4 regions of the Streptomyces sp. NPDC048636 genome follow, and region 4 is predicted to be linked to each of the others. Evidence: riboswitches for the same ligand, from Rfam matches in the RefSeq annotation. Region 4 holds a riboswitch; each other region holds the start of a gene.

The links. Region 4 has a riboswitch for cyclic di-AMP ahead of AB0C66_RS32510 (M23 family metallopeptidase). Riboswitches for the same ligand answer to the same signal wherever they lie in the genome.
Region 1: linked by a shared signal. The riboswitch ahead of AB0C66_RS20190 (M23 family metallopeptidase) and the one ahead of AB0C66_RS32510 (M23 family metallopeptidase) in region 4 are both predicted to bind cyclic di-AMP.
Region 2: linked by a shared signal. The riboswitch ahead of AB0C66_RS34145 (transglycosylase family protein) and the one ahead of AB0C66_RS32510 (M23 family metallopeptidase) in region 4 are both predicted to bind cyclic di-AMP.
Region 3: linked by a shared signal. The riboswitch ahead of AB0C66_RS11230 (NlpC/P60 family protein) and the one ahead of AB0C66_RS32510 (M23 family metallopeptidase) in region 4 are both predicted to bind cyclic di-AMP.

Annotation. Positions count from the first base shown of each region.
Region 1 covers NZ_JBEZHR010000007.1:27,355-34,561, forward strand. Annotated here, with positions in the region: gene AB0C66_RS20165 (ATP-binding protein) at 1-176, opposite strand, end outside; gene AB0C66_RS20170 (helix-turn-helix transcriptional regulator) at 402-1,247, shown strand; gene AB0C66_RS20175 (DUF397 domain-containing protein) at 1,247-1,456, shown strand; gene AB0C66_RS20180 (hypothetical protein) at 1,553-1,855, shown strand; gene AB0C66_RS20185 (aldo/keto reductase) at 1,910-2,854, opposite strand; gene AB0C66_RS20190 (M23 family metallopeptidase) at 3,064-4,278, opposite strand; cyclic di-AMP (ydaO/yuaA leader) riboswitch at 4,290-4,465, opposite strand; gene AB0C66_RS20195 (PP2C family protein-serine/threonine phosphatase) at 4,688-5,956, opposite strand; gene AB0C66_RS20200 (DUF6227 family protein) at 6,285-7,058, opposite strand.
Region 2 covers NZ_JBEZHR010000021.1:85,675-92,881, reverse strand. Annotated here, with positions in the region: gene AB0C66_RS34155 (cytochrome P450) at 1-762, shown strand, start outside; gene AB0C66_RS34150 (transglycosylase family protein) at 909-1,952, shown strand; cyclic di-AMP (ydaO/yuaA leader) riboswitch at 2,207-2,398, shown strand; gene AB0C66_RS34145 (transglycosylase family protein) at 2,406-3,077, shown strand; gene eno (phosphopyruvate hydratase) at 3,370-4,650, shown strand; gene AB0C66_RS34135 (septum formation initiator family protein) at 4,793-5,275, shown strand; gene AB0C66_RS34130 (DUF501 domain-containing protein) at 5,341-5,916, shown strand; gene AB0C66_RS34125 (Ppx/GppA phosphatase family protein) at 5,913-6,875, shown strand.
Region 3 covers NZ_JBEZHR010000003.1:140,274-147,480, forward strand. Annotated here, with positions in the region: gene AB0C66_RS11215 (alpha/beta fold hydrolase) at 1-709, shown strand, start outside; gene AB0C66_RS11220 (M23 family metallopeptidase) at 1,029-2,699, shown strand; gene pcrA (DNA helicase PcrA) at 2,769-5,264, opposite strand; cyclic di-AMP (ydaO/yuaA leader) riboswitch at 5,437-5,602, shown strand; gene AB0C66_RS11230 (NlpC/P60 family protein) at 5,610-6,761, shown strand; gene AB0C66_RS11235 (L,D-transpeptidase) at 6,947-7,207, opposite strand, start outside.
Region 4 covers NZ_JBEZHR010000018.1:103,363-110,569, forward strand. Annotated here, with positions in the region: gene AB0C66_RS32505 (pitrilysin family protein) at 1-1,170, shown strand, start outside; cyclic di-AMP (ydaO/yuaA leader) riboswitch at 1,388-1,551, shown strand; gene AB0C66_RS32510 (M23 family metallopeptidase) at 1,564-2,346, shown strand; gene AB0C66_RS32515 (GntR family transcriptional regulator) at 2,586-3,389, shown strand; gene AB0C66_RS32520 (HPr family phosphocarrier protein) at 3,568-3,858, opposite strand; gene AB0C66_RS32525 (GNAT family N-acetyltransferase) at 4,093-7,092, shown strand; gene AB0C66_RS32530 (hypothetical protein) at 7,113-7,207, shown strand, end outside.

The DNA.
Region 1 (7,207 bases), on a different contig from region 4:
ACGTTCGACGCCAGCTCCGCAGTGATCAGCTCCGCCTCGTCGGCCAGCGCCGACATGCCCCAGACGGCGAGCTCGGCTCTGACGGCCCGGCGGAGGCCCGCCAGTTGCGGAGCGTCGGCTATCAAGGGGAGGACGCATCGGCGTGGTGGGGACTCGATGACTGAGTAGCGGTACATGGCCACACTCCCTTGGGCGCTACGACAGTACTGCGCCCAGCCGTGTCCGTACGACTGCACTGCGTAGCCTCACTACTGCGAGTATGGCAGCGAGAAGTCTCGCCATGTAACTTCTCACGGAATCTCGAACGGGTGATTCGGTACTTCGCCAACTTCGCCCGGTCCTAGCCTTGTTGCAGCTGGCCTCGTCCTTCGCCGCCAGCCCCACAGGAAGAGGTAGCCGCCATGCCAGCGCGGGCCACTACTCGCCGACGCCAGCTCGGCGTCATGATGCGCAAGTTCCGGGCCCGCAAGGGGATGACGCTGGAGGAGGCCGGTCGGCTCGTCGGCGTCTCGAAGGCGACCGTCAGCCGGTACGAGACTCAGGAGGGGCCCGTGCGGTGGCCCATCGTGGACGCGCTCTGCTGCGAGTACGGGGCGAGTGAGGCCGAGCGCAGCGCCGTTGTGGCCCTCGCCAAGGACGCGAAGCAGCAAGGCTGGTGGAACTCCTTCGCGGATTCCCTTCCGGAGAGCATGAACCTGCTGTTCACTCTTGAGGACGAGGCCGTCCGCGAGGATCACTTCGCCTGTCTCTATGTGCCGGGGCTTCTGCAGACGCGCGGCTACACGGAAGCGATGCAGCACGCGTCCGAGATGCGGTTGTCCGCGGAGGAGATCGAGCGCCTTGTTGACCTCCGCATGAAGCGGCAAGAGATTCTGAATCGGCCGAAGCCGCCCCATCTGTGGGCCATCCTCGACGAGTCGGTGATCCGGCGCGGGATCGGTTCACGTGAGGTGATGAGGGAGCAACTGGAGCACTTGCTGCGCGCCAACGAGTCGCCAGACATCACACTCCAGGTGCTGCCCTTCGCCAAGGGCGCGCACTCCGCCGCCATGGGCAGCTTTGTGATCCTCGGCGGCGCCGAGCCCTCGCTGGACGTCGTGTACGTCGACATCCATGTCGGCTCGCTCTTCATGGAGAAGGATGAGGAACTGGAGCGCTACCGGCTCGCGTTCGACTACCTTCGCGCCCAGGCGCTGGACATGGCCTCGTCCTCCGCACTCATCGAACGCGTCCGTGAGGAGATCTGATGCGCGAGCCCTGTATATCCGAGAGAGATGGCGCCTGGTTCACATCCTCATACAGCGGCCCCGGGAACACTGAATGCGTCGAGGTCACCTTCCGGACGGGCACGACCGCCGTGCGGGACTCGAAGGACCGGGGTGGGCCCATGCTCGGGTTCTCGCTCCGCGCCTGGGGGAACTTCGTCGCGGCTGTACGTCGGGATCAGCTGAGCTGAGGAGCCACCTGGCCCCCTGTCCCTTGGACAGGGCCCGTTGAAGAGTGCCTCATACGTAGGGTCGGTGAAGGAGACCCTTTAAGTGGAGGTATCGGGATGGCTGGTGTTCCGGCGGGTGTGGTGGCCGCGGGTGGGTTGGTCGGGGGGTACGGGGTGGCCCGGTGGACCAAGAAGCGGCCCCTGGGCGGCGTGGCGCTGGCCGCCGCCGGGGCGGTGGCTGCCCGGGGGTGGCGGGAGAAGGCCGGGAACGGGACGGCAGCCGCGCTGAGCGGGATGTACATCGCCGCGTTCGCCGGGTCGCATCCCCTCGCCAGGAAGGTCGGGGCCTGGCCGTCGGTGTTCGCGGTCGCCGGTGGGGTCGCGCTTGCCTCCTGGGCCCTCGCCGATCGGCGTTCGTAGGGGTCGATGTGTCGACCGCGGCGGGCGGAGGGGGTTTCGCCCGCCGCGTTCGGCTCAGGCCGAGGCCCTCGTCAGCAGGTCCAGGTCCCGCTGGGTCAGGCTGAGGTCCGCCGCCGCCAGGAGGGGCGGGAGCTGGGCGAGGTTGCGGGCGCTGGCGATCGGGGCGGCCACCGTGGGCTGGGCGGTGAGCCAGGCCAGGGCGACTGTGGCGTGCTCGACGCCGTGGTGCGCGGCGATCTCGTCGAGGGCGGCGAGGACTTTCCGCCCGCGCGCTGTCTCCAGGTGCCTGGCCGCACTTGAGGAGCGGGGGCTCTCGACCGCGGTGCCGGGGCGGTACTTGCCGGTGAGGAAGCCGGCGGCGAGCGCGTAATAGGGGACAGTCGCCACACCGTGGCGAGTGGCCACGTCGGCCAGCCCGCCTTCGAAGGTGGCACGGGAGACGAGGTTGTAGTGGGGCTGGAGGGCGGCGTAGCGGGCCAGCCCCTCCCGGGTGGAGAAGGTCAGGAAGGCGTCGAGCCGTTCGGCGCTGATGTTGGAGGCCCCGATCTCGCGGACCTTGCCCTCCCGGACCAGTGCGTCCAGGGTGGTGGCGATCTCCTCCACCGACACCGACTCGTCGTCATAGTGGGTGTAGTAGAGGTCGATGTAGTCGGTGCGCAGCCGCCGCAGGGAGTCCTCGATGCCGGACCTGATGGCGGCCGGGGAGAGCCCGCGGCGCTCCGGGGAGCCGGCGCCGACCTTGGTGGCGAGGACGATGTCCGAGCGGTTGCCGCGGGAGGCGAACCAGTTGCCCAGGACGGTCTCGGACTCACCGCCCTGATTGCCGGGCGCCCAGGCCGAGTAGACGTCGGCCGTGTCGATGAAGTTGCCGCCCGCGGCGGCGTAGGCGTCGAGCACCGTGAAGGACTCGGTCTCGTCCGCGGTCCAGCCGAAGACGTTCCCGCCGAGGGAGAGGGGGGAGACGGAAAGGTCGCCGATCTTCTGCCTGTTGTCAGCCATGGGTTGCTTCAACGCCCCCGCGGATGACCTTGTTCCGGGGAACGGGCTCCCGCGCCCTCCGCGCCGTCCGCGGCTCCCGCACCGTACGCGGCTCCCGCACTGTCCGCGGCTCCCGCGCCTCCGCGCAGAAAACCGGCGGCCCTGGCGTCAAGGGGGGAGAGAGCGCCAGAGCCGCCGGAGTATCGGGGGTCAGGGAGATCGGGGAGGTATCAGGGGTTCTGGCCGTGCTCGCGCAGCCAGGGCATCGGGTCGATCGGGGAACCGCCGCCGGGACGTACCTCGAGGTGGAGGTGCGGGCCGGTGACATTGCCGGTGGCGCCGACGCGGCCGATCACATCGCCGGTGGTCACCTTGCCCGAGGTGGCCACCATGGACGACAGGTGGCAGTACCAGACCTCGGTGCCGTCATCGAGCTTGAGCACGATGCGGTAGCCGTATGAACCGGCCCAGCCCGCCTGGGTGATGGTGCCGCCGTGCACCGCCTTGACGGGGGTGCCGGTCGGGGCGGCGAAGTCCTGGCCGGTGTGGTCGGCGGACCACATGTCACCGGCCTGGCCGAACCCCGCGGTCAGCGTGTACGAGGCGACGGGGAGGGTGTACGCGGTGGCCAGCTTGGCGCGGCGCTCGGCCTCGGCCTTGCGCTCGGCGGCCTCCTTGGCCTTCCGCTCGGCCGCCTTCTTCGCGGCCGCGGCTTCGGCCTTACGGTCGGCCGCCTCGTCGGCGGCCTTGTTCTCGGCCTTCTGGGCGGCGGCCTTGGCCGCGGCGGTCCGCTCGTCCTCGTCGGCCGCGTTCTGCTGGCTCTCGGCCTGCTGGAGGATCCGGGCGCGCAGCGCCTCACCGGCGTCGGTGGTGCCGCTCGCCTCGTCCTGCGTGGTCAGCCCGGCCCGGGAGAGGGGGGCGGCGTTGGCCGTCGTCGCGGAGCCGCCGTCGGAGACCATCGAGCCGATGCCGGGGAGCTCATCGGCGTCCGGGAGGCGGTCCTTGACCTCGTCGGCGACATGGGAGAGGTCGGGCATCGATATGGGCGCCGCCGGACGGTCCTTGGCGCTCGCCATCCCGCCCGCGCCGACCGCCGCGATGACACCGACGCCGAGGACGGCGCCACTGCGCGCCATGGTCCCGCCGCGCTGCTTGGCCACGCGGTGCCGGCCGCGTACGGAGATGGACTCCTCGGTGGGATTCCATTCCTCCCAGGTCTCGCTGTCGGGCCCGGGGCCCGCCGGACCGTCGGCGGCGTCCGCCGCGTACGCCCCGTGGTCCCCCTCAGCGGCGATGTCAGCGTCGGGCTCGGTGCCGATTCCGCCACCGGCCCGTATGCCTCCACTGGTGGCGTCGAAACCGGGGCCGAAGGCGGTGGCCGTGCCGGGACCGCCGCCCGATGCGCGGTATGGAGCCTCGTCCAGGAGAGACCTGTTGGACGCCACTGGGGCGCACTCCTTTCCTTCCCTCTCGCCTACCGGGTTAGCTGACGGGTTCGGAGCAGGAAGGTCTCCTACGGGTCAGGTTCGACCCGATTCACCCCAAGGTGGTGGTTCCCCGGTTCCCTTGGTGCTGCTGTGGTGCGGTGTTGCTACTGCCGCTGTGCGTGACGGGATTCGGCGACGGCGCACGGTGCCGCCCTTGCGACGGTTGTGACGACCGCGCTGCGTTATCGAACGTTAATAGAGAGCGCTGTGTGATTCCAAGCTGTTCTGAGGAATCAGCGCAGCATTGGCATGAACTTAGCGGCCAAGTACGGACATACAGGGGCGAGTTACCACCACGGGAAAGGGTTGGCAAAACCCTGGAACCGCTGATCGTGCATCAATCGTTATGCGTAGAGGGCATGGTCGGCTACGGACCGTGGCCGGATCCCTTCACGAGTCCCTCACCGTCGCCGTTGCCGTTCCCTTCGGCGTCGCCGTTGCCGTTCCCCCGGCCCGGCCCCGCGGACCGGCGGCGGAGCGCGAGCAGCGCCATATCGTCGGACGTCCCGCCACCCGTATGCAGCTCGACATCGGTCACCAGCGCGTCCAGCAGCTCCCCCGGACCGCCGAAGCAGTGACCGCGCAACCGGTCCTCCGGGTCGTAGAACGCGCCCTCCCGGTCGCGCGCCTCGGTGACCCCGTCGGTGAAGAGCAGCAGGGTGGCGCCCTCGGCGAAGGCCAGCTCCGTCACCCGGTCCGGCCAGCCGCCCAGTTCCCCCATCCCCAACGGCAGCGCCGACGCCTCGGGGTCCACCCGGCGCACCGTGCAGCCGTCCCGGTCCGCCCGGCCGCCCTCGCCGCCCCCCTCCAGCAGCAGCGGCGGCGGATGGCCGCGGTTGATCACCCGCAGGGTCGTATCACCGCGCGGGATCTCGGCCAGTACGGCCGTGGTGAACCCCTCGAACCCCTCGAGGTCGACCCGCCGCGCACCCTCCCGCTGCAACGCCCGCTCCAGCCGCCCCGCCAGCCCCTCCAGCGTCGTCTCCTGCTCCGCCGCCTCCCGGAACGAGCCGATGAGGATCGCCACCGTCTCCACGGCCTGGAGCCCCTTGCCGCGCACATCGCCGACGACCAGGCGTACGCCGTGCGGGGTGTCCTGCACCGCGTACAGGTCACCGCCGATCGCGGCGTACTTCTCCGCCGCCACATAGCGCGCCGCGACATCCAGCCCGGCCAGCCGGGCGGGCGGTACGGGCAGAACGGCCCGCTGGGCCGCCTCGGCCACACCGCGCGCCGAGGCCAGCCGCCGGTCGCTGCGGCGTACCAGCCGGTTGATGAGGAGCGCGAGCAGGGTGACGGTCGCGACGGTGATGATCTCGGACAGGGCCTGACTGGGGTCCTTCACACCGTGGAACTCGGCCAGCGTGACCGCCGCGGCGAGGGCGAAGACCGCCGTGGTGGCGGTCGCCCACAGGTTGAGCAGCGGAGCGGCGACGAGCGGGGCGGCGGCGAGGAAGGGGCCCGCCGTGTAGTTGGCGGGGGAGCTGAGGTCGAAGATGATGCCGCCGACGATCAGGAGTCCGGGGATCCAGCGCGCCAGCCGCCGGCCCGACCCGCCAATGAGCGACTCGTCGGCCGGGCCGCCGCCCGCCGTGGCCCCGGCGGGCGCGCTCGGGGCGCTGGTGTCGACAAGCATATGGAGACGGGTCCGGGGGCGGCTGCGCGTACGGGTCCGGGCACGGCGCGGCCAGCTCGCACCCCGCTCCGTACGGGCGCTCGTACGAGCCCCGTTCCCTCGCACCCGCACCGGTCTCTCCCGCTTTCCCTGGTCCGCAGCCGGAGCGCGCCGGTCCTCGCGGCCGCCGCCCGTCACCCCAGGCTTCCGGCTGACGGGCCACCAGGCGAATCGGTGGCGCCCATGTGGGTGGGGCGGGGTGGCACGGCGGACTACGGGCGCCTGGACGGGCCTCTACGGCGTCCGTGGACGCGGAAGGCGCCGGGGGGCGCCGGGGGCGCGGCGGACGTCAGAGGTCGACGCCGAGCGCCCGCGCGTGGCGGTCCGCCGCCAGCTCGGCGGAGACCTCGTCGAGATAGACCTCGCACACCAGCCGGCCGTCGTGGGTCAGATTGTGCTCCAGCTCCCACAGCACGATCTCGTCCCCACCGGCCAGCAGGAAGGCGTGCTCGTAGAAGCGGCACCAGGTGGTGTCGGGCCCACCGGAGCGGCGGCGCGGCTTGGGGGCCAGCGCGATGTCATGCGCGAACGCGGCCTCCAGCAGACGCTCGGTCTCCTCGCCCGGCCGGTCGGGGTTCTCGGCGCGGCGCAGCACCCGGCGGGCGTGATCGGCCGAATTGTCGGCCACATAGGTGCGGGGCGACTCCACCGGCTCGGTGGCCTGGTGCAGCAACTGCTCCGGCAGCCAGAGCGGTAAGCCGTCCAGCTCCTCCCACCGGGCACCGCCGACCCGCTCGTACACCCGCCGCTCGGCTAACGCGAGGGCGTCCTCGTCGCCATAGAGCTCGTGGTGGCGGCCGTCCTCCGGGCCGGTGCTGTGCTCCAGCTCCCACAGCAGCAGGCTGCTGCCGTCGGGGAGCAGGAAGACATGGCGGTACGTGCTGTAGCCCAGCGCACCGGACGGGTCGTTGCACTGGCGGCAGGACCGCAGCTCGGACTGGTGCATCAGGGCGCCGCGCGCCCGGGTCAGCACCGCTTCACCGATCTCGAACCCGTTCTCCGCGCGGGCGAGCAGCCCGTCCATCAGCTCGGCGGGGGTCCCGCCCCCTCGTGAGTGCCCCATGTCCGTCCTCCCGCCTCCCGGCCTTGATGCGCCGCGCCCCCCGGGCGACTGCTTCGCGCACTTAGCGTAGCGGCGTGAACACGGGCCGCGCTGCGGTTCGGCGAAGCTGCCGATGTGACTGTGCCTCACATAGTTCTGCGCCGACGAAC
Region 2 (7,207 bases), on a different contig from region 4:
GACGACTTCCGGGACTGGGCGGGTTCCATGATCCGGCACGGCGGCGGTCCACGCGGCGGAGTCGCCCGCGCCGTGAAGCACATCCGCGCCTATCTCGCCGAGCTGATCCACCGCAAACGGGAGACGCTCGGCGCGGAGGGAGAGGACGAGGACCTCATCTCCGGGCTGATCCGGGCCAGCGACCACGGGGAGCACCTCACCGAGAACGAGGCCGCGGCGATGGCCTTCATCCTCTTGTTCGCCGGGTTCGAGACCACGGTCAATCTGATCGGCAACGGGATGTACGCGCTGCTGCGCCACCCGGTTCAGCGCGCCCGGCTCCAGCAGGCCCTGGAAGAGGGGGACGAGCGGCTGCTCGCCGCGGGCGTCGAGGAACTGCTGCGCTATGACGGCCCGGTGGAGATCGCCACCTGGCGGTTCGCCACCGAGCCGCTGACCATCGGCGATGAGCGCATCGCCGCGGGCGAACCGGTGCTGGTGGTGCTCGCCGCCGCGGACCGCGACCCCGAGCGGTTCCCCGAGCCCGATGTGCTGGACCTCACGCGCACCGACAACCAGCATCTGGGCTACGGCCACGGCATCCACTACTGTCTGGGCGCCCCGCTCGCCCGGCTGGAGGCGCAGACCGCCCTCGCCACTCTGCTGCGCCGACTGCCCGATATCCGGCTTGCGGTGGATTCGGATGATCTGCGCTGGCGCGGTGGGCTGATCATGCGCGGACTGCGCACCCTCCCCGTGACATGGAATTCCCGGGGTGGCTGAGGCGCCGAAGCTCCTTGGCGGATGACATAAGTGACGAATGATCAGCGGCGTGACCGGGGCGTGACCTGGGATACACCGGCTTGTGATGATCGAGTGCCGTCGCTATGTTCAACCGACAACTCCACCGCCACACGAGAGGCCACCACATGCGTTCCGGGAACGGTCGGCACCGCCGCCCCCGCCAGGCTCCGGCCATCGTCGTCGCGGCGGGCATCACGGGTGCCGGGCTCGCCATCCCCCTCTTCGGGGCCAGCGGGGCCCAGGCCGCCTCCACCGCCACCTGGGACCAGGTCGCCGAGTGTGAGAGCGGCGGGATGTGGAGTGCCAACGAGGGCAACGGCTTCTACGGCGGCCTCCAGCTCACCCTGTCCATGTGGACGGAGCACGGCGGCACCGCCTACGCCCCGCGTCCCGATCTGGCAAGCCGCTCCCAGCAGATATCCGTGGCCCAGTCGATCCTGGACGAGCGCGGCCCGGACGCCTGGCCCAGCTGTGCGGTGAACGCGGGGCTGACCGACGGCGGCGACGCCCCCGAGGTGGACCCCGGGATCACCCGGGAGCCGTCCCTCGGCCAGCGCGGTGACGGCGGGGAGGGCGGCGAGCGCGGCGGCTCGGCGGCCGAGGACCGCGGGGACGCATGGGATTCCTCCGGGGACTCCTCCGGCTCCTCGGACGAGTCCGGCGATGAGCGGTGGGCGCCCGGCGACGACGAGGGATCCGAGGCGGACCAGGAGGAGGGGACAACGCCCTCCCCGTCCGCCTCGCCCACCGAGGAGGACGACGAGGACTCCGCGTCGCCGTCCCCGTCGGACACGAAGTCCTCCGACTCCCCGGACCGCCCGGACGCCTCGGCGTCCCCGGACGAGAGCGAGTCCCCGGACGAGAGCGCCGACCCCGCGCCCACCGGCCGCCACCGCGGCGCCGGGGACCCGGACGAGGCGAACGGCGACGAGGAGGCCCGGCGGCCCTCCGGGCGGCATGCCTCCCGGGACAGCGGGGAACGCGCCGAGGGGTCCTCGGACGACGGCTACCTCGTGCGCCCCGGTGACAACCTTTCAGAGATCGCCCAGCGCGAGGAGCTGTCGACCGGCTGGCACGGCCTCTACAAAGACAACGAAAGCCTCATCGGGGACAATCCGGATCTGATCCTCCCGGGTCAGCGGTTGGATCTGAGCGCCAAGGGGCGGTAGTTCGGGGTGAATTGCCCGATCTGGCGACGGTGAGACATACCTCTCGTCACATTGCCCGGAGCGCACCCCCTGTCCGATCTCTCCGCACCCGGCCCCACCTGCGTAGATGTGGGCCGGGAGAGATCAAATACAGCACCTCTCGCTGCGAATGGGGTGTTTGAACCTTCTCGGGGGGTGTGTTTACGGTCTTCCCGCTCGCCACCGCGGGCACCGTCGATCGTCACGCCGAATCCTGCCGGCGGTCGGGGGGAACCGACGCGTCAGCGCCGAAGGCAGGAGCGGGGGACCCAAGGTAGGTGCCGAACGGCCTGTGGACACGGGCTCGTCGGCTAGGGGTGAAGCCGGGTGTGATCGATCGTCGATCATTCGTCGATCGGTGGTGCACCGGCCGGGCAACTCACGTCCGAACCCGACAGCTCACCTCGTAGGCGTCGGTGAGGAAACGAACCAACGATGCTCAAGTCCAACGGCAAGCACCGTCGCCCGTCCAAGGCCACCCGTATCGCCGCCCTCGCCGGTCTCGCGGGCGCCGCCGTGGCCGCCCCGCTCATCGGGGCCACCTCCGCCTCCGCCGCCACCACCGCCCAGTGGGACAAGGTCGCGGAGTGCGAGGCCGGCGGCAACTGGTCGATCAACACCGGTAACGGCTACTACGGCGGACTACAGTTCTCGAGCTCCACCTGGGCCGCCTACGGCGGCACCTCGTTCGCCCCCACGGCCGACAAGGCCAGCAAGGACCAGCAGATACAGGTCGCCGAGAAGGTCCTCGCCGGCCAGGGCAAGGGCGCCTGGCCGGTCTGCGGCACCGGGCTGACCACCGGCGGCACCCCGTCGAGCTCCACCCCCTCCGACTCCGGTCAGCAGGAGTCCAAGGCCCCGGCGCCCAAGCCCGCGCAGCCGAAGGCCGAGACCCGTTCCGAGCCCGACCGCGCCGCGCGCCACGAGGCCCGCGGTCCGGTGAAGAAGGGCGACGGCGAGTACAAGGTCAAGGCCGGGGACACCCTGGGCGAGATCGCCAAGGCCGAGAAGGTCGAGGGCGGCTGGAAGAAGCTCTTCGAGCTGAACAAGGACATCGTCGAGCAGGCCGACCTGATCTACCCGGGTCAGCGGCTCCACCTGAGCTGACCGCGGTCCGGCCGACCGGGCCGGATCCGGGAACCGTCGGCCACGCGTCGACCACGAGCCCCGGCCGGGCGCGCCGCCCCGCGGTGCGTTCCGGCCGGGGCTCGATGGGTCTCGGCAAAGGGCTCACGGCAGAAGCTTCACGGCAAGGGCTTCGCGGAAAATGTAGATATCCGCACCCAAAACTGGCTATTTATGCCACGTCCTGTCTCGCGGGACGGGCGAACGGGGGGTCCGGCCCTCCGGTCCGGTTAGGCTCGTGTCGCTACCGCAGACACATACGAAGGAGAACCTCGTGCCGTCCATCGACGTCGTCGTAGCTCGCGAGATCCTCGACTCGCGAGGCAACCCCACGGTCGAGGTCGAGGTCGGCCTCGACGACGGCAGCACGGGCCGTGCCGCCGTTCCGTCCGGTGCCTCCACTGGCGCCTTCGAGGCCCTCGAGCTCCGTGACGGCGACAAGAACCGCTACAACGGCAAGGGCGTCGAGAAGGCCGTCCTCGCCGTGATCGAGCAGATCGGCCCGGAGCTCGTCGGCTACGACGCCACCGAGCAGCGGCTGATCGACCAGGCGATGTTCGACCTGGACGCCACCCCGGACAAGTCCTCGCTCGGCGCCAACGCCATCCTCGGCGTCTCCCTCGCCGTCGCGCACGCCGCCTCCGAGGCGTCCGACCTCCCGCTCTTCCGGTACCTGGGCGGCCCCAACGCCCATCTGCTGCCGGTCCCGATGATGAACATCCTCAACGGCGGTTCGCACGCCGACTCCAACGTGGACATCCAGGAGTTCATGATCGCGCCGGTCGGCGCGGAGTCCTTCTCCGAGGCGCTGCGCTGGGGCACCGAGGTCTACCACACCCTGAAGTCGGTGCTGAAGGAGCGCGGTCTGTCCACCGGTCTCGGTGACGAGGGCGGCTTCGCGCCGAACCTCGACTCCAACCGCGAGGCCCTGGACCTGATCGTCGAGGCCATCAAGAAGGCCGGCTACCAGCCGGGCCAGGACATCGCGCTGGCGCTCGACGTGGCCGCCTCCGAGTTCTACAAGGACGGCTCCTACGAGTTCGAGGGCAAGTCCCGCAGCGCCGCCGAGATGACCTCCTACTACGCCGACCTGGTCGCCGCGTACCCGCTGGTCTCCATCGAGGACCCGCTGAACGAGGAGGACTGGGACGGCTGGAAGACCATCACCGACCAGCTCGGTGACAAGGTCCAGCTGGTCGGCGACGACCTGTTCGTCACCAACCCGGAGCGGCTGGCCCGCGGCATCGACAGCGACACCGCCAACGCGCTGCTGGTCAAGGTCAACCAGATCGGCTCGCTGACCGAGACCCTCGACGCCGTCGAGCTGGCCCAGCGCAGCGGCTTCAAGTGCATGATGTCCCACCGCTCCGGTGAGACCGAGGACGTCACCATCGCCGACCTGGCCGTCGCCACCAACTGCGGCCAGATCAAGACCGGCGCCCCGGCCCGCTCCGAGCGCGTCGCCAAGTACAACCAGCTGCTGCGCATCGAGGAGATCCTGGACGACGCCGCGGTGTACGCGGGCCGCTCCGCCTTCCCGCGCTTCAAGGGCTGACCGCCGCCGGGCGTCCGCATCAAGGACGCGAGGACGCGCTCGACCTGAGTAGCAGACACGTCTGACGCATGTCCCCGGCCGCGGTCCCGTACCGTGGCCGGGGACGGCGTCACTCAAGCGAAGTCAACACCGGGGAGGCGATGTGCCGGCGGATCGGGACCGGTTCTCCACCGCGACCAGACTCAAGGCGCTCGGCGAGCACGCCGCCGCCCGGGTCTACCGGGTGCGCGCCCGGCGCCGCCGCGGCCGGCTCACCGGCCGGGCCGCCCTGCTCGCGCTGGTCGTCTGCTCACTGGTGGTGGCGCTGGCCTATCCGATGCGGCAGTACATCTCCCAGCGGGCGCAGATCGCCGATCAGCGGCGCGCGGCCCAGCAGGCGCGCGAGGACGTGAAGAAGCTGCGCGAGGAGAAGGCCCGGCTCCAGGACCCCGCCTACACCGAGCGGCAGGCCCGGGAGCGGCTGCACTTCCTGATGCCGGGGGAGACCGGCTTCAGCGTGGTGGACGGCAGCGCCTACAGCGAGCACACCACCGACCGGGGGGCGGCCGGCCGCCCCTGGTACACCAACCTCTGGGACGCCGTGGACGCGGCGGACGCGCCGAAGGCGGCCCACGCACCCCGCTGATCCGGCACCGTTCGCGCTCCGTTCGCGCCCGGTCCGATACCGATCGATAGAGAACACTCCCACTCATGGACACCCCCCCTCCGCAGACGGAGCCCACCGCGCCCACCGATGCGGATATCGCCGCCGTCAAGATGCAGCTGGGCCGGGTGCCGCGCGGGCTGCGCGCGGTCGCCCACCGCTGCCCCTGCGGCAACCCCGATGTCGTCGAGACCGCACCGCGTCTGGAGGACGGTACGCCGTTCCCGACCCTCTACTACCTGACCTGCCCGCGTGCCGCGTCCGCGATCGGCACGCTGGAGGCCGAGGGCGTGATGAAGGAGATGTCGGCCCGGCTGGCGGCCGACCCCGAACTGGCCGATGCCTACCGCGCCGCCCACGACGACTACATCGCCCGCCGTGACGCCATCGAGGTGCTGGAGGGCTTCCCCAGCGCGGGCGGCATGCCGGACCGGGTGAAGTGCCTGCATGTGCTGGTCGGCCATGCCCTCGCGGTCGGCCCCGGGGTCAACCCGCTGGGCGACGAGGCCCTCGCGATGCTGCCCGAGTGGTGGCGCAAGGGTCCGTGTGTCGCGCCCTGCGGTGCGGCGGACGGCGAGTCCGGTGCGACCGGTCCCTCCGGCGAGCGGGGGGACGGCGGATGACCCGCGTCGCGGCCGTGGACTGCGGCACCAACTCCATCCGGCTGCTGGTGGCCGACGCCGACCCGGCCACCGGTGAGCTGACCGAACTGGACCGCCGGATGACCATCGTCCGGCTGGGCCAGGGTGTGGACCGCACCGGACGGCTGGCCCCCGAGGCGCTGGAGCGCACCTTCGCGGCCTGCCGGGAGTACGCCGCGGTCATCCGCGAACGGGGCGCCGAGCGGATCCGCTTCGTCGCCACCTCCGCCTCCCGGGACGCCGAGAACCGCCAGGAGTTCGTGGACGGTGTGAGGGCGATCCTGGGCGTCGGGCCCGAGGTGATCACCGGTGACCAGGAGGCGGAGTTCTCCTTCACCGGCGCCACCAAGGAGCTGTCCGGACATGAGCGGCTGAGCGGGCCCTATCTGGTGGTGGACATCGGCGGCGGCTCGACCGAGTTCGTCTCCGGGGACACCGCGGTGCGCGCCGCCCGCAGTGTCGATATCGGCTGTGTGCGGATGACCGAGCGCCATCTGGTCTCCGACGGCGCCCTCACCGATCCGCCGACTCCGGAGCAGACCGGCGCCATACGGGCCGATATCGACCGGGCGCTGGACCTGGCCGGGGAGACCGTGCCGCTCAGCGGGGTCTGCCGCCCGGACGAGGGCGGGCACACCCTGGTGGGCCTCGCCGGATCGGTGACCACCGTCGCCGGTATCGCCCTCGAGCTGCCGGAGTACGACTCCGCGGCGATCCACCACGCGCGGATCCCCCTCGACCGGGTCCGGGAGATCACCACCGGGCTGCTGGCCTCCACCCACGCCGAGCGGGCGGCGATTCCGGTGATGCATCCGGGGCGGGTCGATGTGATCGCGGCCGGGGCGCTCGTACTGCTTTCGATCATGGAACGGACCGGCGCCCGGGAGGTCGTGGTGAGTGAGCACGACATCCTCGACGGCATCGCCTGGAGCATCGCCTGAGCGCGGCGAGCAACGCATGAGCGGCCGCGGAGGCCCATCCGGGGGCCGTCCGCGTGTCGCCCGGAGGAAAGTTCGTGAAATCCTTCACATGAAAAAGGGCCCTGGTCGCCGACTGTGGGGGCCGTCCGGGGCGGTTTCGGTGACCGCGCCCCGCCGCTGACCGCATCGTGGCCCGTTCCGACCGGGTCGCAGGACCCCGGCCGAAGGTCCTGGGCTACTCCGGCGTTCAGTCACAAGCCCTGCTCAGGGCGGTGGGAACGGTCCGGATCGACGAGTGGTTCCCCTCCCGGAATATGGCATCCATCACGGGGGCGGCGGAGTGTAGCAGATAC
Region 3 (7,207 bases), on a different contig from region 4:
CGTCCTGCCGGAGCGGCCATCCGCGCCGCCGCCACCCGACGCCGCCGCCCGTCTCCCCACCGAGGGCCGGGCCCGCCGCCCGGTGGTGCTGCTCCACGGCTTCATCGACAACCGCTCCGTCTTCGTCCTGCTGCGCCGCGCCCTGCGCCGTCACGGCCGACAGCATGTCGAAGCGCTCAACTACTCACCGCTCACCTGCGACCTGCGCACCGCCGCCGCGCTCCTCGCCCGCCATGTGGAAGAGGTCTGCGCCCGCACCGGCCACCGCCAGGTGGATGTGGTCGGCCACAGTCTGGGCGGGCTGATCGCCCGCTACTACGTCCAGCGGCTCGGCGGCGATCTCCGCGTCCACTCCCTGGTGACGCTCGGCACCCCCCACGCGGGAACGCGGGTGGCGCCCTTGTTGTCCGCACATCCGCTCGTGCGTCAGATGTGCCCGGACTCCGATGTGATCGCGGAATTGCGGCAGCCTGCCCCCGAATGCCGTACCCGCATGATCTCTTTTTGGAGCGATGCGGATCAGTTGATGTTCCCGGCGGAGACGGCCCGGATAGACCATCCGGATGTGATCTCCCGGAACATTCGCGTCAGCGGAGTCGGACATCTGGCCCTACCTGTGCGTTCGGCGGTCGCCGCCGGGATCCTGGAGGCCCTGGACACCGCCGACGAGGCCCCGGTGGAGGCACCGGACACCTTCTCGGTGGCCTGAGCGAGGGCCTGGGCGAGGGCCTGGGCGAAGGCCCGACCCAGATCCGACCGAGGTCCGGCCGAGACCCCAGAACGGTCGGGCGAAGATCCAAAGAGGGCCCGAAGAGGACACCGGGACGGTCATACAAGGGCCTCGCGGGGACGGAAATTGCCGAACACCGATCGAACACCCGGCCAAGGAACCGCGTACAGTCCGCCGAAAGGCGACCAAATGCCCTTTCCCGAGATGCTCAAAACTTGCCGAAGATTGTCGCTGCCGCGTACCGCCGGGTACAGTCGCCGCTAATTCTCGTGCAGCCGAGGCGAAAGAGAAGTTGGTGGTGAACGACCGTCACCCGTCGGTGGGCTCCGGCTCACCCGACCCCGCTCCTGACGCCTCATATCCCCACTACGGGGCATACGGGCAGCAGCAGGACACAGCGCACGGCCACGCCGGGTACGACGGCTACTCCACCGGCAGCTACGACCAGCTCGGCGCCGCGTACGGCGACGGGGACCCGCTCTTCGGCGCGCTCCCCGGCAGCGACGGCGGCTACGACAGTTATGACGGCTACGCCTCCGGCCACAGCGGCCAGTACGACGGCTCCCAGTGGGGCGCCACGGGCCAGCACACCGGTACGTACAACATGGGCCACTCCGCCCCGTACGAGACCGGCGCCCATGAGACCGGCGCGTACGACACCACCGCGATGTGGGCCGCCTCCGGCTATCAGCTGCCGACCGACATCCCGGCCCAGCCGACCGCCGAGACCGGCGGCCAGTGGGACCTCGGTGCCTGGGGCGGCGCCGACACCATGGGACAGACGGATCTCGCGGGACAGACGGACCTCACCGGACAGTTCGACTCGACTGCCACCGGCCCTATGCAGATCCCCGCGCAGTGGGACAACTCCGGCGCGGCGTATGACTCCACCGCGTATGACACCACCACGTTCGACGCCGCCGCTCTCGACCACAACGGCTACGACACCGGCGCGTACGAGACCTACGACTCCTTCGACGGCTCGGATCTGAACTCGGGCGTCGACACCGGACAGACCCAGTTCTGGGACACCACCGCCTTCGCCACCGTCGGCGAGACGCCGCACGACATCCACCCCGATGCCCCCGAGGCCCCCGAGGCGGAACCGGAACCCGGGGCGGCGGCCGAACATGAGCCCGCGCCCGATGCCGACGCGTCGCTCCTGTCCCCGCCGTCGCCGCCCGCTCCGTCCGCCCGCCGTGGGAACGGCAGCGGCAACGGAAGGGCCCGCCGCCGGACCGTCTCCTCCCGCCCCAAGCGCTCCGCGCTCCTCACCGTCGCCGTCCCGTCCGTCTGCGCCCTCGGCGTCAGCGCGGTGGCCGCCGCCTCCGTCGGGATGAGCAACGACAAGAGTGACGGTGCGACCACCCAGGCCGCCCCCGACGCCGCGCCGCCCGTCAAGGCCGCCGCCGTCAACAGCAAGCTGGACACCCAGCTCGCCGAAGTCCGCGAGGGCGCCGACGACTTCCGCGACCGCGCCAGCCGCACCCAGGAGCGCATCGACCTCAAGGAGCGCCAGGCCGCCGAGAAGAAGCGCAAGGCCCAGGAGGCCGCGCGCAAGGAGGCGCTGCGCCCCAAGTTCGCGCTCCCCGTCACCCAACACGGTCTGAGCGCCACCTTCGGTCAGGCGGGTATCAACTGGATGTCCGTGCACACCGGTATCGACTTCCCGGTCAGCTACGGCACCCCCGTCATGGCCGCGACCGACGGCACCGTGCGCACCCAGTGGAACGACGCCTACGGAAACATGGTCATAGTGACCGGTCCGGACGGTACGGAGACCTGGTACTGCCACCTCAGCAGCGCCAAGGTCCGCTCCGGGTCCGTCAAGGCGGGCGACACCATCGCCTTCTCCGGGAACTCGGGCAACTCCACCGGCCCGCATCTGCACTTCGAGGTGCACCCCGGGGGCGGGGAGGCCATCGACCCGCTGCCCTGGCTGCGCGGCCACGGCCTCGACCCGTCGTAACCGGAACCGGAGCCGGTCGCAGATCCGGAACCGGGTCCGGACTCGTACTCGAGCCCGGACCCGGCCCCTTCACAACTTCTCGACCGGCGCGTACCGCAGCAGCAGCCGCTTCGGCTTCTCGTCACCGAAGTCGATCGTGGCCTCCGCGTTGTCCCCGCTGCCCTTCACCGCCACAACGGTGCCGAGCCCGAAGGTGTCATGGGTGACCCGGTCGCCCACGGCCAGCGAAACCGCGGGCCGTTCCTTCGCCCGCCGGGTGGCGAAACCGCTCGCCCCCGCCCGCGACCGCGACGATCCGCCACCGGAGAGCCCGGAGAACCCGCCGCCGCCCGCGATGGCGCCCATGGACGCCGACGGGGTGGCCGGACCGGTCCGGCGCCACCGCACATACTGGTCCGGGATCTCCTCCAGGAAGCGGGACGGCGGGTTGTACGCGGGCTGTCCCCATGCGCTCCGCATCGTGGAGCGCGTCAGATACAGCCGCTCACGCGCCCGTGTGATCCCCACATAGGCGAGCCGCCGCTCCTCCTCCAGCTCCTTGGTCTGGCCGAGCGCCCGCATATGCGGGAAGACGCCGTCCTCCAGACCGCTGAGGAAGACGACCGGGAACTCGAGCCCCTTGGCCGTGTGCAGCGTCATCAGCGTGATGACCCCGCTGCCGTCCTCATCCTCGTCCGGGATCTGGTCGGAGTCGGCGACCAGCGCGACCTGCTCCAGGAAGTCCGCGAGTGTGCCGGGATTCTCCTCGCCCCGGTCCTGCTCGAACTCCAGGGCCACGGCGGCCAGCTCCTGGAGGTTCTCGATCCGGGTCTCGTCCTGCGGGTCCGTGGACGCCTGGAGCTCGGCGAGATAGCCGGTGCGCTCGAGCACCGCCTCCAGCACCGTGGCCGGGCCCGCGCCCGACTCCACGATCGTCCGCAACTCCTCCATCAGCGTGTTGAACCGCTTCACCGCGTTCGCCGAGCGGGCCGCCATGCCGTACGCCTCGTCGACCCGGCGCAGCGCCTGCGGGAAGGTGATCTTCTCGCGGAGCGCCAGCGCGTCGATCATCGCTTCGGCGCGATCGCCGATACCGCGCTTGGGCACGTTCAGGATGCGGCGCAGCGGGACGGTGTCCTCGGGGTTGGCCAGCACCCGCAGATAGGCGAGGACGTCCCGGACCTCCTTGCGCTCGTAGAAGCGCACTCCGCCGACGACCTTGTAGGGCAGCCCGACCCGGATGAAGACTTCCTCGAAGACACGGGACTGGGCGTTGGTGCGGTAGAAGACGGCGACATCACCGGCCTTGGCGTCGCCCGCGTCCGTCAGCCGGTCGATCTCGTCGGCGACGAACTGGGCCTCGTCGTGCTCGGTGTCGGCGACATAGCCGGTGATGGTCGCCCCGGCCCCGGCCTCGGTCCACAGGTTCTTCGGGCGGCGGTTCTCATTGCGCTCGATCACCGCGTTGGCCGCGCTGAGGATGGTCTGTGTGGAGCGGTAGTTCTGCTCGAGCAGGATGGTCCGCGCCTGCGGGTAGTCCTCCTCGAACTGGAGGATGTTACGGATGGTGGCGCCGCGGAAGGCGTAGATGGACTGGTCGGCGTCGCCCACCACACACAGCTCACCGGCCGCGGTCTCCTCGGTGTCCGTGCCCACCAGCTCGCGCACCAGGGTGTACTGCGCGTGGTTGGTGTCCTGGTACTCGTCGACCAGCACATGGCGGAACCGGCGGCGGTAGTGCTCGGCGACATCGGGGAACGCCTGGAGCAGATTGACCGTGGTCATGATGATGTCGTCGAAGTCCAGCGCGTTGGCCTCGCGCAGCCTCGACTGGTACATCGCGTACGCCTCGGCGAGGGTCTTCTCCAAGCCGTCCGACGCCTGCCCGGCGAAGGTCTCCTCGTCGATCAGCTCGTTCTTCAGGTTGGAGACCTTGGCGCTGAACGACTTGGGCGGGAACCGCTTGGGGTCCAGGTCGAGATCACGGCAGACCAGCGCCATCAGCCGCTTGGAGTCGGCCGCGTCATAGATCGAGAACGATGAGGTGAAGCCCAGCTTCTTGGACTCGCGGCGCAGGATCCGGACACAGGCGCTGTGGAAGGTGGAGACCCACATGGCATGGGCCCGCGGGCCCACCAGCTCCTCCACCCGCTCCTTCATCTCGCCCGCCGCCTTGTTGGTGAAGGTGATGGCGAGGATCTGGCCGGGGTGCACTCCGCGCGCGCCGAGCAGATACGCGATGCGGTGGGTGAGCACCCGGGTCTTGCCGGAACCGGCGCCCGCGACGATCAGCAGGGGGGTGCCGGTGTGCTCGACCGCGGCCCTCTGCTGCTCGTTCAGCCCCTCGAGCAGGGCGGCCGGATCCACGGGGGGCCGCGCCGCGCCGTCCCGGTAATACGCCTCCCGGGGCACGCTCGGCACCGGCTCGTCGTGCGCACCGCTGAAGAGGTGGTGCGGTACGTCCTCGCCACCGCCGGAGCCATGGTGCTCGGGGACCTCATGGCCCTCGTGGTCCTCGGGCGGCGGGTGCTCCTCGCCCGAGGGCCCGAGGTCCGCCAGGAAGCTGTCGTCAAAGAGGCTGCTCATCGCTGACCGAGTCTAGGCCGCGCCACTGACAGCCCACGTACGAACATCACGAAACGGTTTCGGGCAAATCACCCACCAGCCTTCACAGGAGCCCCACGAGTTGGCTACCGTCCTGCGTCAGGCAGTCCGGACACCCGTCGGCGAACAGCGTCGGCACGGGCGGCCGCCGCCGAGTCCGGTCCCGCCCCACGGCAGCCGGAGCCGGGGACCCACACGTTCCACCGGGGTGAATCGGCCCGGGAGACGGCACCTCGTGTGCCGCCCGGACGGGCCGTAGGGCAGCCTTCCGTCCGCCCGAACCCGACAGCTAACCCGGTAGGCGGTCCACGGAAGGAGTCGCCTCCCTTGGCGTCGCACCGCAAACCGCGGGCCCGGATACCGGCCGCCGGTCAGAGCCGGCGGACCGCCGTCGGGCTCACCACGGCCGCCCTGGCCTCGGCCACCCTGCTCTCCCAGACGGCGAACGCCGCGCCGGGCGATCCCAAGCCCGCCACCCAGTCGATCGAAGAGGTCAAGAAGAAGGTCGACAGCCTGTACCACCAGGCGGAGAGCGCCACCCAGGGCTACAACGCCGCCAAGGAGCGGACCGAGACCCAGCGCGCCAAGGTCGACAAGCTGCTGGACACGGTCGCCAAGCGCACCGAGAAGCTCAATGAGGCCCGGCGGACCCTCGGCTCCCTGGCCGCCGCCCAGTACCGCAGCGGCGGTATGGCCAGCAGCACCGCCGCCATGCTCTTCTCCTCCGATCCGCAGGACGTCTTCGACCAGTCACACCTGATGGACCGGCTCTCCGGCCACCAGAAGAAGGCCGTCGAGGAGTTCCGGACGCAGCGGACGGAGGCGGCCAGGGAGCGCGGCTCCGCCACCAAGAGCCTCGCCTCGCTGACCTCCTCGCAGCAGACCCTCAAGGCGAAGAAGAAGTCCGTCCAGAGCAAGCTCTCCGAGGCCCGGCGGCTGCTGTCGAATCTGACCGCCAAGGAGAAGGCACGTCTCGCGGCGCTCGAGAAGAAGAAGCAGGAGGAGGCCCGGCGCAAGGCCGCCGAGCTGGCCGAGAAGCAGCGCAAGGCGGAGGCCGAGCGTCAGCGGCAGCAGGACGGGAACGACGGCTCCGGCTCGTCCACCCCGTCCAGCCCCGCGCCCTCCAACAGCACCAAGGCGGCGAAGGCCATCGCCTTCGCGCAGGCCCAGGTCGGCAAGCCGTACGTCTGGGGTGCCACCGGCCCCAACTCCTTCGACTGCTCGGGACTCACCCAGGCCGCCTGGAAGTCCGCCGGGGTCTCCCTGCCGCGCACCACCTGGGACCAGGTGAAGGTCGGGACGCGGGTATCGACCTCCGATCTCGAACCGGGCGATCTGGTCTTCTTCTACGACGACATCAGCCATGTCGGGCTCTACATCGGCGACGGGATGATGATCCACGCGCCGAAGCCGGGTGACGCGGTGAAGAAGGCGCCGATCACCGAGATGCCGGTCTATGGCAGCGTCCGCCCCGCCTGACCCGGCGAAGCCGGATCAGGCGGGGCGCCGCCGACGCGAGGCCGGGGGCCGCCAACGGCCCCCGGCCGACCCCGTGTCGCCGTGCCGGACCGCGACCGGTGACAGCGGTACCCGAGGCCGTCGCAGAAGACCGCGCCCCCGCCCCGGCCGGAGCCGGGGCGGGGGCGCGGTGGGGGGGTGACGGTTTACGTGCCGGGCTTGCGGCCGTAGACGTAGACGTCGTCGCCGTTCTTCAGCAGGCTCCAGTACTTCTTCGCGTCGGACTTGTTCATGTTGACGCAGCCGTGGGAGCCGGGCGGGGACCACACACTGCCCGCGATCGAGTGGAACGCCTGACCGCCGTCGAAGAACTGGCTGTACGGCATGGCCACGTTGTAGATCGTCGACCAGTGGTCGATGTTCCGCCAGTAGATCTTCTTCAGACCGGTCCTGGTCTCGTAGCCGTT
Region 4 (7,207 bases):
GAGGGCACCGACAAGCACGACGCCGAGGAGTTCGCCGCCGAGCTCGAGCGCTGCGGCGCCACGCTGGACGCCCACGCCGACCACCCGGGCGTACGGGTCTCCCTGGAGGTCCCGGTCTCCCGGCTGCCCAAGGCGCTCGGGCTGCTCGCCGACGCGCTGCGCGCCCCCGCCTTCCCCGACAGCGAGGTCGAGCGGCTGGTGCGCAACCGGCTGGACGAGATCCCGCATGAGCTGGCCAACCCGGCCCGGCGCGCCTCCATGGCCCTGGCCAAGGAGCTGTTCCCGGCCGAGTCGCGGATGTCCCGGCCCCGCCAGGGCACCGAGAAGACGGTCGAGGGCATCGACGCGGCGGCCGTACGGGCCTACTACGAGGCGCATATCCGCCCGTCCACCGCGACCGCCGTCGTGGTCGGCGACCTCGCCGGGGTCGACCTCGACAAGGCCCTCGCCGACACCCTCGGCGCCTGGACCGGCGGCACGGCCGCGCCCCGCCCGGCCCCGCCGATCGTGGCCGACGACACCGGCCGTGTGGTGATCGTCGACCGGCCCGGCGCGGTCCAGACCCAGCTGCTGATCGGCCGGATCGGCGCCGACCGCCACGACCGCGTCTGGCCCGCCCAGGTGCTGGGCACCTACTGCCTGGGCGGCACCCTCACCTCCCGGCTCGACCGCGTGCTGCGCGAGGAGAAGGGCTACACCTACGGGGTGCGCTCCTTCTGCCAGGTGCTGCGCTCCACGGCCCCCTCGCCGTCCGGCGCTTCCGCGGGCGCCGCGATGCTGGCGATCAGCGGCTCGGTGGCCACCGAGGTCACCGGCCCGGCGCTGGAGGACCTCTGGAAGGTGCTGCGCACCGTGAAGGAGGAGGGGCTGACGGACGCCGAGCGCGATGTCGCCGTGCAGAACCTGGTGGGCGTCGCCCCGTTGAAGTACGAGACCGCGGCCGCCGTCGCGGGCACCCTCGCCGACCAGGTCGAGCAGCACCTTCCGGACGACTTCCAGGCGCAGTTGTACGCCCGGCTCGCCGAAGCCGGGACGGTGGAGGCCACCGCCGCGGTGGTGAGCGCCTTCCCGGCGGACCGGCTGGTCACGGTGCTGGTCGGCGACGCCTCGGAGATCGAGGGGCCGGTCCGGGAGCTGGGCATCGGTGAGGTGACCGTCGTCTCGGGCTGACCCCCGGCGCGACCCCCGGTCCCCCAACGGGCCATCAGCGGAAGGACCCTGGCATCGCATGCGATGTCAGGGTCTTTCCGAATGCCCGTTTTATAGGGAGGTTGGCTGTTTGGTTTGTGGGGAGAGCAACAAAAATCCGGATCTGTTTGGTGATCGAAAGACGGCCCGATTAGCGTCAGTGCGGCTGTTCGCCATCTACACGCCGCACCCGCGGCACGGGCAGCCATCGCCGAGTCCCCGTACGGCGCGAGCCAGGGGAGCCGGGGACCCAATGTCCCCAGGGGTGAATCGGGCGCCTTGTCCTCCGGGACGAGGGGGCCGTAGGAGACCTTCCTGCTCCGAACCCGTCAGCTAACCCGGTAGGCGAGAAGGAAGGAAGGAGTGCGCCACAGCATGGCGTTCACCCGTGCCACCGGGAAACACCGCCGTCCCCGACGGTCCGTCCGCACCGGCGCGAACATCGTGGGAGCGACCACCGTCGCCTCGGGCGTCGTCGCCGGTATCGCCGGACCCGCCCTCGCCGCCGAGCCCGCTCCCGAGCAGACCGGGCTACAGCAGGCGATCGTGATCGACGAGGGTCTGGCCGACCAGATCCAGGCCCAGGCGCAGTCCCAGGAGACCGCCGCCGCGGAGGCCGCGGCCAAGGCGCGGGCCGAGACCATCGCCCGCCAGGAGGCCGCCAGGAAGGCCGAGGCGGCCGCGAAGAAGGCCAAGGCGGAGCGGGCGGCCAAGGAGCGCGCCGCGCGCGAGGCCGAGCGCAAGCGCCTCAACACCTTCGTCTCGCCGGTCTCCGGCTCCTATGTCTCCACCGCCTACCAGGCGTCCAGCGGTCTGTGGTCCTCCGGCAGCCACACCGGTATCGACTTCCACGCGGCCTCGGGCACCTCGGTGCACGCGGTGGGCGCCGGTGAGGTCGTCGAGGCGGGCTGGGGCGGCTCCTACGGCAACAACATCGTCATCAAGATGAAGGACGGCACGTACACCCAGTACGGCCACATGTCCTCCCTGAACGTCTCGGTCGGCCAGACGGTCACCCCGGGCCAGCAGATCGGCCTGTCGGGCGCCACCGGCAACGTCACCGGACCGCACCTGCACTTCGAGGCGCGCACCAGTCCCGACTACGGCTCGGACATCGACCCCGTGGCGTACCTGCGCTCGCACGGCGTCGGCGTCTGACCCCGCCGCGGCCGTGCCCCCGAGGGGCACCTCCGTACATCTGGCACCACCGAAGGCCCCGTCCGCCCGGAGCGGACGGGGCCTTCGGTATGTCGCCCCACTCCCGCTGACCAAAAACATCCATGAAATCCCGTCCGCCATCGGAAATTCCCTGGTTCTGGAATAGAGTTGTCGAACGCCCGGCAATCGGGTGCGTTTCGCTGGGATTAAGGCGGAGGTTCAACAGTGCGGGACCGGAAGTGAACGGGGATACCGCCGAGATCACGGGCGGTCGGCGGATTTCGGCGCATGCGGTGTGCACGGCCATTCGCGAGCACATCGTCTCCGGTGCCTATCCGCCCGGCAGCCGGCTCACCGAGGAACTGCTCGCGCGCCGCTACGGCGTCTCACGGGTGCCCATCCGGGAGGCCCTGCGCACCCTGGAGTCCGAGGGCTTCGTGATCACCCGGCGCCATGCGGGCGCATGTGTCGCCCAGCCCACCGAGCGGGAGGCGGCCGACCTCCTCGACATCCGCGGGCTGCTGGAGCCGCTGGGCGCCGCCCGCGCCGCCCAGCGCCGCACCGAGGCCCAGTTGAAGGTGTTGCGCGGTCTGGTCCGGCTCGGACAGGAGCGGGCCCGCCGGGGGAGCCTGGGTGAACTGCGGCCGCTGGGCGACTGGTTCCACGAGATCCTGGCGCAGGCGTCGGGCAGTCCGAGCCTGGCCGGGCTTCTCGTCCAGGTGCGGCGCAAGATCGCCTGGGTCTACCCGTCCGATGCCCCGCACGAGCCGGAGCGGCGGCCGGAGCGGTCCGGGCCGGGAGGTGTGGGCGGGCATCCCGACCCGGTGGTGCGGGCGGTGGCGTCCTGGGCGGAGCACGGCGCGCTGGTGGACGCGGTCGCGCGCGGCGACGCCGACCGCGCCCGGATCCTCGCCACCGCGCACACCGAAAGCGCGCTCTCGGAATACCGGCGGCGCCGTCCGGCTCAGGTGAGGACTTCGAAACATTCCGTCAACACGGCGAACCGGCGGAATTTACACGGCTCCCGTATACATGATTCCTGACCGATTTCCCGGCCTTACCTTTTTCATGGGCCGGATTGGCAGGGCCGTATTGGCAGGGCTGGATGGGCAGGGCCGGATTCAGCAGGCCGGGTTCGCGGGGTGGGAATTCGGAAACGACAGGGCCGCGGTGACCGGTGGGGTCACCGCGGCCCTGTCGGGAACCGCATCACCGCATGGATCAGACGGTCTCCGGAAGCTCCTCCAGGCCCTCCGCCACGAGCTTCGCCAGGCGGTCGAGCGCCACCTCCGCGACCTCGGCGTCGTCCGCGCTGGAGGCCAGGACGACCTCCTCGCCGCCCTGCGCGCCCAGGCCGAGCACGGCCAGCATGGAAGCGGCGTTGACCGGGGTGCCGTCGCCCTTGGCGATCGTGATGGGGACGCCTGCGGCGGTGGCCGCCCGGACGAAGATCGACGCAGGGCGGGCGTGCAGGCCCTCGGCCCAGCCGATGGTGACGCGGCGCTCAGCCATGGTGTTGCCCTTCAGATGTGACGGGTGGTGTTGTCTAGACCAAAATCATACGGTGTCCGGGTTCACCCGAACGATGTCCGAGTAGGCCCGGCCATGCCCGGACCGGGCCGATACGGACCTTCCCCCGACACCCCGCCCCCACGCAAGGGCGTCCACCATTCGGACCCGTCCGCCAATCCGGACGGGACCGTTCGGACCTGCTCCCGATCGGCGCCCGGCCCTTACGCTTGCCCCATGCCGACGCCGCCGGACCAGTACGCCTACCCGACCCACTGGGAGGCCGACGTGGTGCTCCGGGACGGTGGCACCGCGCAGATCCGCCCCATCACCCCCGATGACGCGCAGCGGCTGGTCAGCTTCTATGAGCATGTCTCCGCCGAGTCGAAGTACTACCGCTTCTTCGCCCCTTACCCCCGGCTGTCCGACCGCGACGTCCACCGCTTCACGCACCACGACTACGTCGACCGGGTGGGTCTGGCGGCCATCGTGGGGGGCGAGTTCATCGCCACCGTGCGCTACGACCGCATCGACGGCCGGGGTCGGTCGGCCAGCGCACCCGCCGACGAGGCCGAGGTCGCCTTCCTCGTCCAGGACGCCCATCAGGGCCGCGGCGTCGCCTCCGCCCTCCTGGAGCACATCGCCGCGGTCGCGCGTGAACGCGGCATCCGCCGCTTCGCCGCCGAGGTGCTGCCCGCCAACACCAAGATGATCAAGGTGTTCACGGACGCGGGCTACACCCAGCAGCGCAGCTTCGAGGACGGTGTCGTCCGCCTCGAGTTCGACCTCGAACCCACCGACCGCTCACTGGCGGTCATGCGCGCCCGGGAGCAGCGGGCCGAGGCCCGCTCCGTGCAGCGGCTGCTCGCCCCCGGCTCCGTCGCCGTCATCGGCACCGGACGCGCCCCCGGCGGCGTCGGCCGCACGGTGCTGCGCAACCTCCTCGACGGCGGCTTCACCGGGAGCCTGTACGCCGTCAACCGCGCCTTCCCCGAAGGCGGTGCGCGGCTCGACCCCGAGGGCGTCCCCGGCCATCGTTCGCTGCGCGAGATCGACGGCCCGGTGGACCTGGCCGTGGTCGCCGTCCCCGCCGACCAGGTGCCGTCCGTGGTGGCGCACTGCGGTGAGCACGGCGTCCAGGGCCTGCTCGTGCTCTCCGCCGGATACGCCGAGAGCGGGCCCGAGGGCCGCGCCCGCCAGCGCGACCTGGTCCGCCAGGCGCGTACCTACGGCATGCGCATCATCGGTCCCAACGCCTTCGGCGTCATCAACACCGCCGACGGCGTACGGCTGAACGCCTCCCTCTCCCCGCAACTGCCCATCCCCGGACGGCTCGGACTGTTCACCCAGTCCGGGGCCATCGGCATCGCACTGCTGTCCGGGCTGCACCGGCGGGGGGCGGGGCTGGCCGGTCTGCCCGGGATCGCGGGGATATCCACCTTCGTGTCCACGGGGAACCGCGCCGATGTCTCGGGCAACGATCTCCTCCAGTACTGGTACGACGACCCGCAGACCGACGTGGCCCTGATGTATCTCGAATCCATCGGCAACCCACGCAAGTTCACCCGGCTCGCCAAGCGCACCGCCGCGGTCAAGCCGGTGGTGGTGGTCAAGGGCGCCCGGCACAGCGGCAGCGCCCCCACCGGCCACGCCGTGCCCACCACCCGGATCCCCGACGCCACCGTCTCCGCCCTGCTGCGGCAGGCGGGCGTGATCCGTGTCGACACGGTCACCGAACTCGCCGACACCGGTGTCCTGCTGGCCTCCCAGCCGCTTCCGGCCGGGCCGCGCGTCGCCATCCTCGGCAACTCCGAGTCCCTGGGGCTGCTCACCTACGACGCCTGCCTCACCGAGGGGCTGCGCCCGCTGCCGCCCCGCGATCTGACCACGGCCGCCGAGCCCGGCGACTTCCGCTCCGCCCTCACCGAGGCGCTCGCCGACGACGGATGCGACGCGGTGGTCGTCACCGCGATCCCCTGGGTCGACGACACCTGCGCCACCGATCTCGCCGCCGCCGTGCGCGAGGCGGCCGACGCGCCCCCCGGCCCCGGCGGGGCCAAGCCCGTCGCCGTGGTCCACCTGGAGATCCCCGACCTGGTGGAGGCCCTGGCCGGGATCGGCGACGGGGGCGACGCCCCGCGGACCCGGCGGATCCCGGCGTACCCCGCGGCCGAGCGGGCCGTCCGCGCCCTGGCCGAGGCCGTGCGGTACGCGCGCTGGCGCGAGGAGGCCGCCGAGCCCGGACGGGTGCCGGAGTACGAGGACATCGACGAGTCCGGTGCCGCGGCCGACATCGAGGTCCTCCTCGCCCCCGCCGCGAGCGCCCCGGCGACCGGCGCCTCCACCACGAGCTGGCCAGCCGATGGCGCCCCCACCGGCGCCGCCTCCCCGGTCGCGAGTTCCCCGACGGGTGGTGTCCCGGCGAACGGGGCTTCCGCCGCGAGCTCCCCGGCCGACGGCGCCGCCGGGAGCTCTCCGGCCCCCGCCGAGAGCGGCGCCGCCGACGGGCGCGCGGAGTCCGGCGCCCTGTCACCGGACGACACCGCGGCCGGTGTGGAGCTGTCCGCCGCCGATACCCAGCGGCTGCTGGCCCGCTACGGCGTCAGCGTGCTGCCCGCCCTGCCCGCGCCCGGCCCTGACGCCGCCGTCCGGGCCGCCGAGCGGCTCGGCTTCCCGGTGGCCCTCAAGCCCACCGCCCCCCAGCTGCGCCACCGCACCGACCTCGGCGGTGTACGGCTCGATCTCGGCGGCGAGGCGGAACTGCGCCGTGCCTACGCCGAGTTGACCGACTACCTCGGCCCGCCCGAGGGGCTGGGGCTGGTCGTCCAGCGGATGGCGCCGCGCGGGGTGGACACCGTGGTCCGGGCCGCGATCGACCCCGCGGCCGGGGCCGTGCTCTCCTTCGGCCTCGCCGGTGCCCCCTCCGAACTGCTCGGTGACACCGCCCACCGCCTCGTCCCGGCCACCGACCGGGACGCCGCCGAGCTCATCCGGTCCATCCGGACCGCCCCGCTCCTCTTCGGCTGGCGCGGGTCCAAGGCCGTCGACACCGCGGCTCTGGAGGAGCTGCTGCTGCGGGTGTCACGTCTGGTCGACGACCATCCCGAGATGGTCGCGGTCGATCTTGAACCGGTCGTGGTCGCTCAGCGCGGACTGTCGGTGCTCGGCGCCTCCGCCCGCCTCGCCCCACCTCCCGTCCGCACCGACCTCGGCCCCCGCCACCTGCCCGCCTACTGATCCACCAGGAGGTCCTGACGGTGGACACCGCGTCCCGGTACCCGGCGCTCCGGCTGCCGGAGGGCTCCTGGTGGGACTGGGACGTCCTCGCCTGGGACTCCGGTGCGTTCCGGCT